2 regions of the Peribacillus aracenensis genome follow, and region 1 is predicted to be linked to the other one. Evidence: a T-box and tRNA genes for the amino acid it is inferred to sense, from the RefSeq annotation. Region 1 holds a T-box; the other holds one or more tRNA genes.
What was found. The T-box of region 1 lies ahead of pheS (phenylalanine--tRNA ligase subunit alpha). A T-box ahead of a tRNA ligase gene usually reads a tRNA of that ligase, here a tRNA-Phe.
Positions count from the first base shown of each region.

Region 2: it encodes a tRNA-Phe, which carries the amino acid that the T-box ahead of pheS (phenylalanine--tRNA ligase subunit alpha) is inferred to sense. The anticodon was not compared.

Region 1 covers NZ_JANZMJ010000006.1:129,649-133,018, forward strand. The annotation lists gene pheT (phenylalanine--tRNA ligase subunit beta) at 1-844, opposite strand, end outside; gene pheS (phenylalanine--tRNA ligase subunit alpha) at 873-1,913, opposite strand; T-box leader at 1,972-2,214, opposite strand; gene N0M92_RS08805 (TrmH family RNA methyltransferase) at 2,259-3,017, opposite strand; gene sspI (small acid-soluble spore protein SspI) at 3,140-3,349, shown strand; gene N0M92_RS08815 (general stress protein) at 3,366-3,370, opposite strand, start outside.
Region 2 covers NZ_JANZMJ010000005.1:226,748-230,117, forward strand. The annotation lists gene N0M92_RS08040 (1,4-dihydroxy-2-naphthoate polyprenyltransferase) at 1-299, shown strand, start outside; gene N0M92_RS08045 (TraR/DksA C4-type zinc finger protein) at 445-1,194, shown strand; tRNA gene N0M92_RS08050 (tRNA-Glu) at 1,236-1,307, opposite strand; tRNA gene N0M92_RS08055 (tRNA-Ser) at 1,311-1,401, opposite strand; tRNA gene N0M92_RS08060 (tRNA-Asn) at 1,403-1,477, opposite strand; tRNA gene N0M92_RS08065 (tRNA-Ile) at 1,488-1,564, opposite strand; tRNA gene N0M92_RS08070 (tRNA-Gly) at 1,570-1,643, opposite strand; tRNA gene N0M92_RS08075 (tRNA-His) at 1,648-1,723, opposite strand; tRNA gene N0M92_RS08080 (tRNA-Phe) at 1,741-1,816, opposite strand; tRNA gene N0M92_RS08085 (tRNA-Asp) at 1,840-1,915, opposite strand; tRNA gene N0M92_RS08090 (tRNA-Met) at 1,922-1,995, opposite strand; tRNA gene N0M92_RS08095 (tRNA-Ser) at 2,098-2,190, opposite strand; tRNA gene N0M92_RS08100 (tRNA-Ile) at 2,212-2,288, opposite strand; tRNA gene N0M92_RS08105 (tRNA-Met) at 2,299-2,375, opposite strand; tRNA gene N0M92_RS08110 (tRNA-Ala) at 2,404-2,479, opposite strand; tRNA gene N0M92_RS08115 (tRNA-Pro) at 2,497-2,573, opposite strand; tRNA gene N0M92_RS08120 (tRNA-Arg) at 2,585-2,661, opposite strand; tRNA gene N0M92_RS08125 (tRNA-Leu) at 2,671-2,759, opposite strand; tRNA gene N0M92_RS08130 (tRNA-Gly) at 2,772-2,846, opposite strand; tRNA gene N0M92_RS08135 (tRNA-Leu) at 2,855-2,936, opposite strand; tRNA gene N0M92_RS08140 (tRNA-Lys) at 2,945-3,020, opposite strand; tRNA gene N0M92_RS08145 (tRNA-Thr) at 3,041-3,116, opposite strand; tRNA gene N0M92_RS08150 (tRNA-Val) at 3,127-3,202, opposite strand; rRNA gene rrf (5S ribosomal RNA) at 3,214-3,329, opposite strand.

The DNA.
Region 1 (3,370 bases):
AACCAAAGCGGTCATAATCAAAGGCATGGAGCGGTTGGCCGTATTCAAGTAAAATGTAGTTCGTGATATCCACCACATTATTATGAGGTCGGATACCTGCAGACATCAACCTAGTCTGCATCCAAAGCGGTGAAGGTCCGACCTTGACATCCTTGATGATTTTAGCGATGTATATCGGGTTATCTTCTTTCGCTTCAACTTTGACACTGATATAATCAGTTGCTTTTTCAGCTGCCTCTTCTTTCTCGACAACCGGCCATTTCACTTCCCGGCCTAGAATGGCTGCCACTTCGTATGCAACACCAAGCATGCTCAATGCATCGGAACGGTTCGGAGTCAGCCCAAGTTCCAGCACTTCATCACTTAAACCAAGTTCCTCCAATGCATCTTTCCCTACTTCCACATCATTAGGGAAGACGAAGATACCTGTAGCATAATCCTTGGAAACGAGCTTGGATTCGAAGCCCAATTCCTGAAGCGAGCAGATCATCCCGTGCGATTCCTCGCCACGAAGTTTCGCTTTCTTAATTTTGAAATTACCTGGAAGGACTGCGCCAACAGTAGCGACTGCGACTTTTTGGCCTTTATCGACATTCGGTGCTCCACAGATGATCTGAACAGGATTTTCGGCCCCGATATCAACTTGGCATTTATTCAATTTATCCGCATTTGGATGCTGTTCACGTTCAATGACATGCCCGATGACGACCCCTTTTAGCCCTTCACTTTTCTTTTCCACCCCTTCAACCTCAATGCCGCTTTTCGTGATTTTGTCAGCTAGCTCCGTCGCATTGATGCCTGAAAGGTCAACATAATCTTGTAACCATTTATATGACACAAACATGGTAGGTCCTCCTTTTTAAAATAAAAATTTATGCTTCATGATGGTTGAATTGTTTTAAGAAACGAACGTCATTCGTATAGAAATGACGGATATCATCCACACCGTACTTCAACATGGCAATCCGTTCCACGCCGATTCCAAATGCGAATCCAGAGTATTTCTTGGAATCGAAGCCAGCCATTTCAAGGACGTTCGGATGAACGATCCCGCCGCCAAGCACTTCGATCCAGCCTGTTTGTTTACATACGCTGCAGCCTTTACCACCACAGATTTTACAAGAAATATCCACTTCGACGGAAGGCTCCGTAAATGGGAAGAAACTTGGACGAAGACGAATCTCACGGTCTTGCCCGAATACTTTTTTCGCAAATACGTCCAGCGTTCCTTTCAGGTCGCTCATGCTGATGTTCTCATCGATGACCAAGCCCTCAATTTGCTGGAATTGATGGGAGTGTGTAGCGTCATCGTTATCACGGCGATATACTTTTCCTGGGCAAATGATTTTAACAGGTCCTTGACCTTTATGTTTTTCCATCGTTCTGGCTTGAACAGGTGAAGTGTGCGTACGCATCAGGATTTCGTCCGTTATGTAGAAGGAATCCTGCATATCACGTGCCGGATGGCTTTTCGGCAAGTTAAGTGCCTCGAAGTTGTAGTAGTCGCTTTCGACTTCAGGACCTTCCGCAACGGTATAGCCCATACCGATGAATAAGTCTTCGATTTCTTCCACGACACGTGTTAATGGATGTAGATTCCCCTTGTTAACCGGACGTCCAGGAAGTGTGACGTCAATCGTTTCAGTTGCCAGCTTTGCATTGACTGCCGCAGTTTCAAGTGCTTTTTGTTTCTCCTCGATCTTTGTTGCGATCGCTTCCCTTACATCATTGGCCAGTGCCCCGATTTTCGGGCGTTCTTCGGCAGATAATTTACCCATGCCGCGCAATACCTCAGTGATTGGCCCTTTTTTCCCTAAATAAGCAACTCGGACTTCATTCAGTTCTTTTAATTCGGAAGCGGCGGCAACTTTTTGCAACGCTTCTTCCTGCAGTTCTAGTAAACGTTCCTGCATCATGTCTTCCTCCTTTATTTTCCTTTTGTAAAAATGAACACAAAAAAACCCCAATCCCTAAAGGGACGAGGTTTATGTATCGCGGTACCACCCTTATTAGTGCACGAACAAAAAAACTTCTGCACTCACTTCATTAAAAAATAACGGCTCTTCACCGGAACATTTTTCAGACATCATGTCTTCCCAATGCCAACTCGAAAGGTGAATTCCCTTAAGCAGTGCCATAAAAATGCTTTCAGTCAAGGCATTTTTTCCCTGGATATGGTTAACTTAAGCTACTACTCTTTGTCATCGTTGTTTTCATTATAAAATTCTGTTTTATTATATTATAATTCTTCGGCCGTTTCAAATCGATTTTCGTAAATAGTACATTAAAATCCCTGCAGCGATACCCACATTCAATGATTCGCTTTTTCCGTAGATGGGAATATAAAGGTTTTTAGTCGTTTTCTCCAGTAATTCCTTCGATACTCCTTGGCCTTCATTACCGACCAGCAGGGCAAATCGGGAAGACTTTTCCACTTCTTCAAATGGCGATGCGCCTTCTAATGCCGTGCCATATACCGGTGTGCCGCTTTCCTTCAGCTCATCGATGATATCGGAAAGGTTCCCTTTAATTACAGGCATATGGAAGAGGCTCCCTTGCGTCGAACGGACCACTTTGGGATTATACAGGTCAGCACACCCTTCGCCAAGTATGACCGCATCGATTCCAGCTGCATCCGCTGTCCTGATCATCGTTCCAATATTTCCCGGATCTTGTACGGCATCGATCAACAATAATTTATCCGGATTGATGGACGCCATGCTCGTTGATTTCTGTTCACAAACCGCAGCAATTCCCTGAGGAGCTTCGGTATCACAAATCGCCTTCATAATATCATTTTTCACATAAATGAGTTCTGTGCCTTCCACCTTAAAATGAGCAGGCATTTCAGTTTCTTCATTGATGATCACTTCCAAGACGATTTCTTCTTTTAAGGCTTCTTCAACTAGGTGAAAACCCTCGACTAGATATTTACCTGTTTTATCTCGTTCTTTTTTCGTCAAAAGTTTTTTCCATTGCTTAACTTGCGGGTTTTTTACGGATTCAATATATTTCAAGGGTAAACGCTCCTTTAACTTCACACTGATTTTCCTATTATAACGCAATTCACATACATATTGCATGTGAGTTTGTGAAATGCTATGAATGTCAGTCATTATGTGTTAGAGGAGGAATAATCATGAATTTAAACTTACGTAATGCGATCATCCAAAATGTATCAGGAAATTCGCAAGAGCAGCTGGAAGACACGATTGTCGATGCCATACAAAATGGCGAGGAAAAAATGCTTCCTGGATTGGGAGTATTATTCGAGGTCATCTGGCAAAATTCATCTGAGCAGGAAAAACAGGAAATGATCACTGCCCTCGAATCAGGATTAAAAAAATAACAGCCTTCAGAGGCTGTTATT
Region 2 (3,370 bases), on a different contig from region 1:
AGGCACATGGCCGCAAAACGATGCCGGTAGTCATGGGCCGGAAAAACGCCCTGACATTCATGGCAATCATGTTCGCATTCTCTTATCTATGGCTAGTTGGGCTAGTCCTTACCGGAAGCGTAACGGTGTGGATCCTCCTTGCCTTCCTAAGCATCCCGAAAGCCCTGGCCGCAATCAAAGGCTTCGTAGGTAAAACGCAGCCGATCACGATGGTGCCAGCAATGAAAGCCACGGCCCAAACGAACACCTTCTTTGGCTTACTCATGGCCATTGGATTATTCATCAGCTATCTTATATAATCTCCTGGGACTGAGCTCATTCGCTCAGTCCTTTTTTCTATCATCCGTTCCTTATTGTTTTCCTATACTCCGATTCGGGTAATAGATAATACAACCATCTTACCAATATAAATGAGATTTAGACTTTAGAAGGAGTGAATCCGATATGGCAACGAAACAACAAACGCAAAAATTCAAAAAAGAACTGCTTCAAGAAAAAAATGAGCTAATTAATAGAATTCAAAATGATGAACAATCCGTTCTGGATAAAAGCCAGACCGAATCCGTAGGGGAATTATCATCCTATGATAATCATCCTGCTGATCTTGGTACCGAATTATTCGAGATGGAGCGGAATCAAGCACTCGATGAACATGCACAATCCGAAATGGAGAAAATCGATGAAGCTTTGAAAGCCATGGAGGAAGGCTCGTATGGCCATTGTAAAACCTGCAATAGGGAAATCCCCATCGAGAGGCTTGAAGCGATCCCAAGCACCCTCTACTGTGTCGAGCATGCTCCAGAACGGTCGATTTCACAAGACCGGCCTGCGGAAGAGGATATACTAATCCCATCCATGGGTGATCATTTTGAAAATCGTCATGGAATCGAAATGGTGGATAAAGAAGATAGCTTTGGTGAAGTTGCCAAATTCGGTACATCCGAAACACCATCCGATTACACAGGCGATCATGACAATTATAATGATCTTTATAAAACTGAGGATGAAACGAATGGGTTTCCTGAAGACTATGAAGGATATGCCGCAAATGATATCGAAGGAAAAAATAGAGTGAACATACCGAACAAAAAGCAAAAGGTATATGAAGATACACTGGAGGAAGAAAACATAGAATCCAATCTTGGAGACATTCCCTATAAACAAAAAGATAGTTATATCAATGAAAAGAAATGAAAAAAAGAAGCATACATTCATGTATGCTTCCCTTTTTGTTATGACCCGTACGGGATTCGAACCCGTGTTACCGCCGTGAAAGGGCGGTGTCTTAACCGCTTGACCAACGGGCCAACTGGCGGAGAAGGAGGGATTTGAACCCTCGCGCCGCTCGCGCGACCTACACCCTTAGCAGGGGCGCCTCTTCAGCCTCTTGAGTACTTCCCCATGGCTCCGCAGGTAGGACTCGAACCTACGACCGTTCGGTTAACAGCCGAATGCTCTACCACTGAGCTACTGCGGAACAATGAATATGGTGGGCCTAAATGGACTCGAACCATCGACCTCACGCTTATCAGGCGTGCGCTCTAACCAGCTGAGCTATAGGCCCATATTTGGAGCGGGTGAAGGGAATCGAACCCTCATCATCAGCTTGGAAGGCTGAGGTTTTACCACTAAACTACACCCGCGAAATGGGGCGACTGATGGGAATCGAACCCACGAATGCCTGAACCACAATCAGGTGCGTTAACCACTTCGCCACAATCGCCGTAATTTTTTAGAATATGGTGGCTCAGGACGGAATCGAACCGCCGACACAAGGATTTTCAGTCCTTTGCTCTACCGACTGAGCTACTGAGCCACATATGTATTGAATTTTAAAAATGGCGGTCCCGACGGGAATCGAACCCGCGATCTCCTGCGTGACAGGCAGGCATGTTAACCGCTACACCACGGGACCTAATAATTGCGGGGACAGGATTTGAACCTGCGACCTTCGGGTTATGAGCCCGACGAGCTACCGGACTGCTCCACCCCGCGACGGTAATAATGAAACGATTTGCATCAAGTTTTCGTGTATAGCGTTTCGTCCGCATCCTTTATGTAAGGGTGTTTCAAAACAACTTGCTGCTTTTTGAAAAATGGAGGAGGTAGAGGGATTCGAACCCCCGCGGGATTTGACTCCCCTGTCGGTTTTCAAGACCGATCCCTTCAGCCGAACTTGGGTATACCTCCATGGCTTTTAAAAAGTGAATATGGTGGACCTTGTAGGACTCGAACCTACGACCGGACGGTTATGAGCCGTCTGCTCTAACCAGCTGAGCTAAAGGTCCTTATATTTATTGGTAGCGGCGGAGGGGATCGAACCCCCGACCTCACGGGTATGAACCGTACGCTCTAGCCAGCTGAGCTACACCGCCAATATAATATAAGTTTCTGATTGAAAAATGGTGGAGCCTAGCGGGATCGAACCGCTGACCTCCTGCGTGCAAGGCAGGCGCTCTCCCAGCTGAGCTAAGGCCCCATTCATTAAAAATCACGTGGTCGGGAAGACAGGATTCGAACCTGCGACCCCTTGGTCCCAAACCAAGTGCTCTACCAAGCTGAGCTACTTCCCGCAATAAAAACATGGTGCGCCCGGCGGGAGTCGAACCTACAACCTTCTGATTCGTAGTCAGATGCTCTATCCAATTGAGCTACGGGCGCATATTATGATGGTGCCGAGGACCGGAATCGAACCGGTACGGTAGTCACCTACCGCAGGATTTTAAGTCCTGTGCGTCTGCCAGTTCCGCCACCCCGGCACATACGAAAAGTGGAGCGGAAGACGGGATTCGAACCCGCGACCCCAACCTTGGCAAGGTTGTATTCTACCACTGAACTACTTCCGCATGAAAGATGCGGGTGAAGGGACTTGAACCCCCACGCCTTGCGGCGCCAGATCCTAAGTCTGGTGCGTCTGCCAATTCCGCCACACCCGCATATAAAATGGTGAGCCATGAAGGATTCGAACCTTCGACCCTCTGATTAAAAGTCAGATGCTCTACCAACTGAGCTAATGGCTCGTGCTTGTACTATTTTAAAATGGTGCCGGCAAGAGGACTTGAACCCCCAACCTACTGATTACAAGTCAGTTGCTCTACCAGTTGAGCTACACCGGCAGGTGTAAAATGGTGGAGGATGACGGGATCGAACCGCCGACCCTCTGCTTGTAAGGCAGATGCTCTCCCAGCTGAGCTAATCCTCCATATGAAACCTGCTTGGCGACGTCCTACTCTCACAGGGGGAAACCCCCAACTACCATCGGCGCTGAAGAGCTTAACTGCCGTGTTCGGAATGGGAACGGGTGTGACCTCTTCGCTATCGTCACCAAACAATGTTAACATTTTTTCAAGACATATATTATTATAACGTC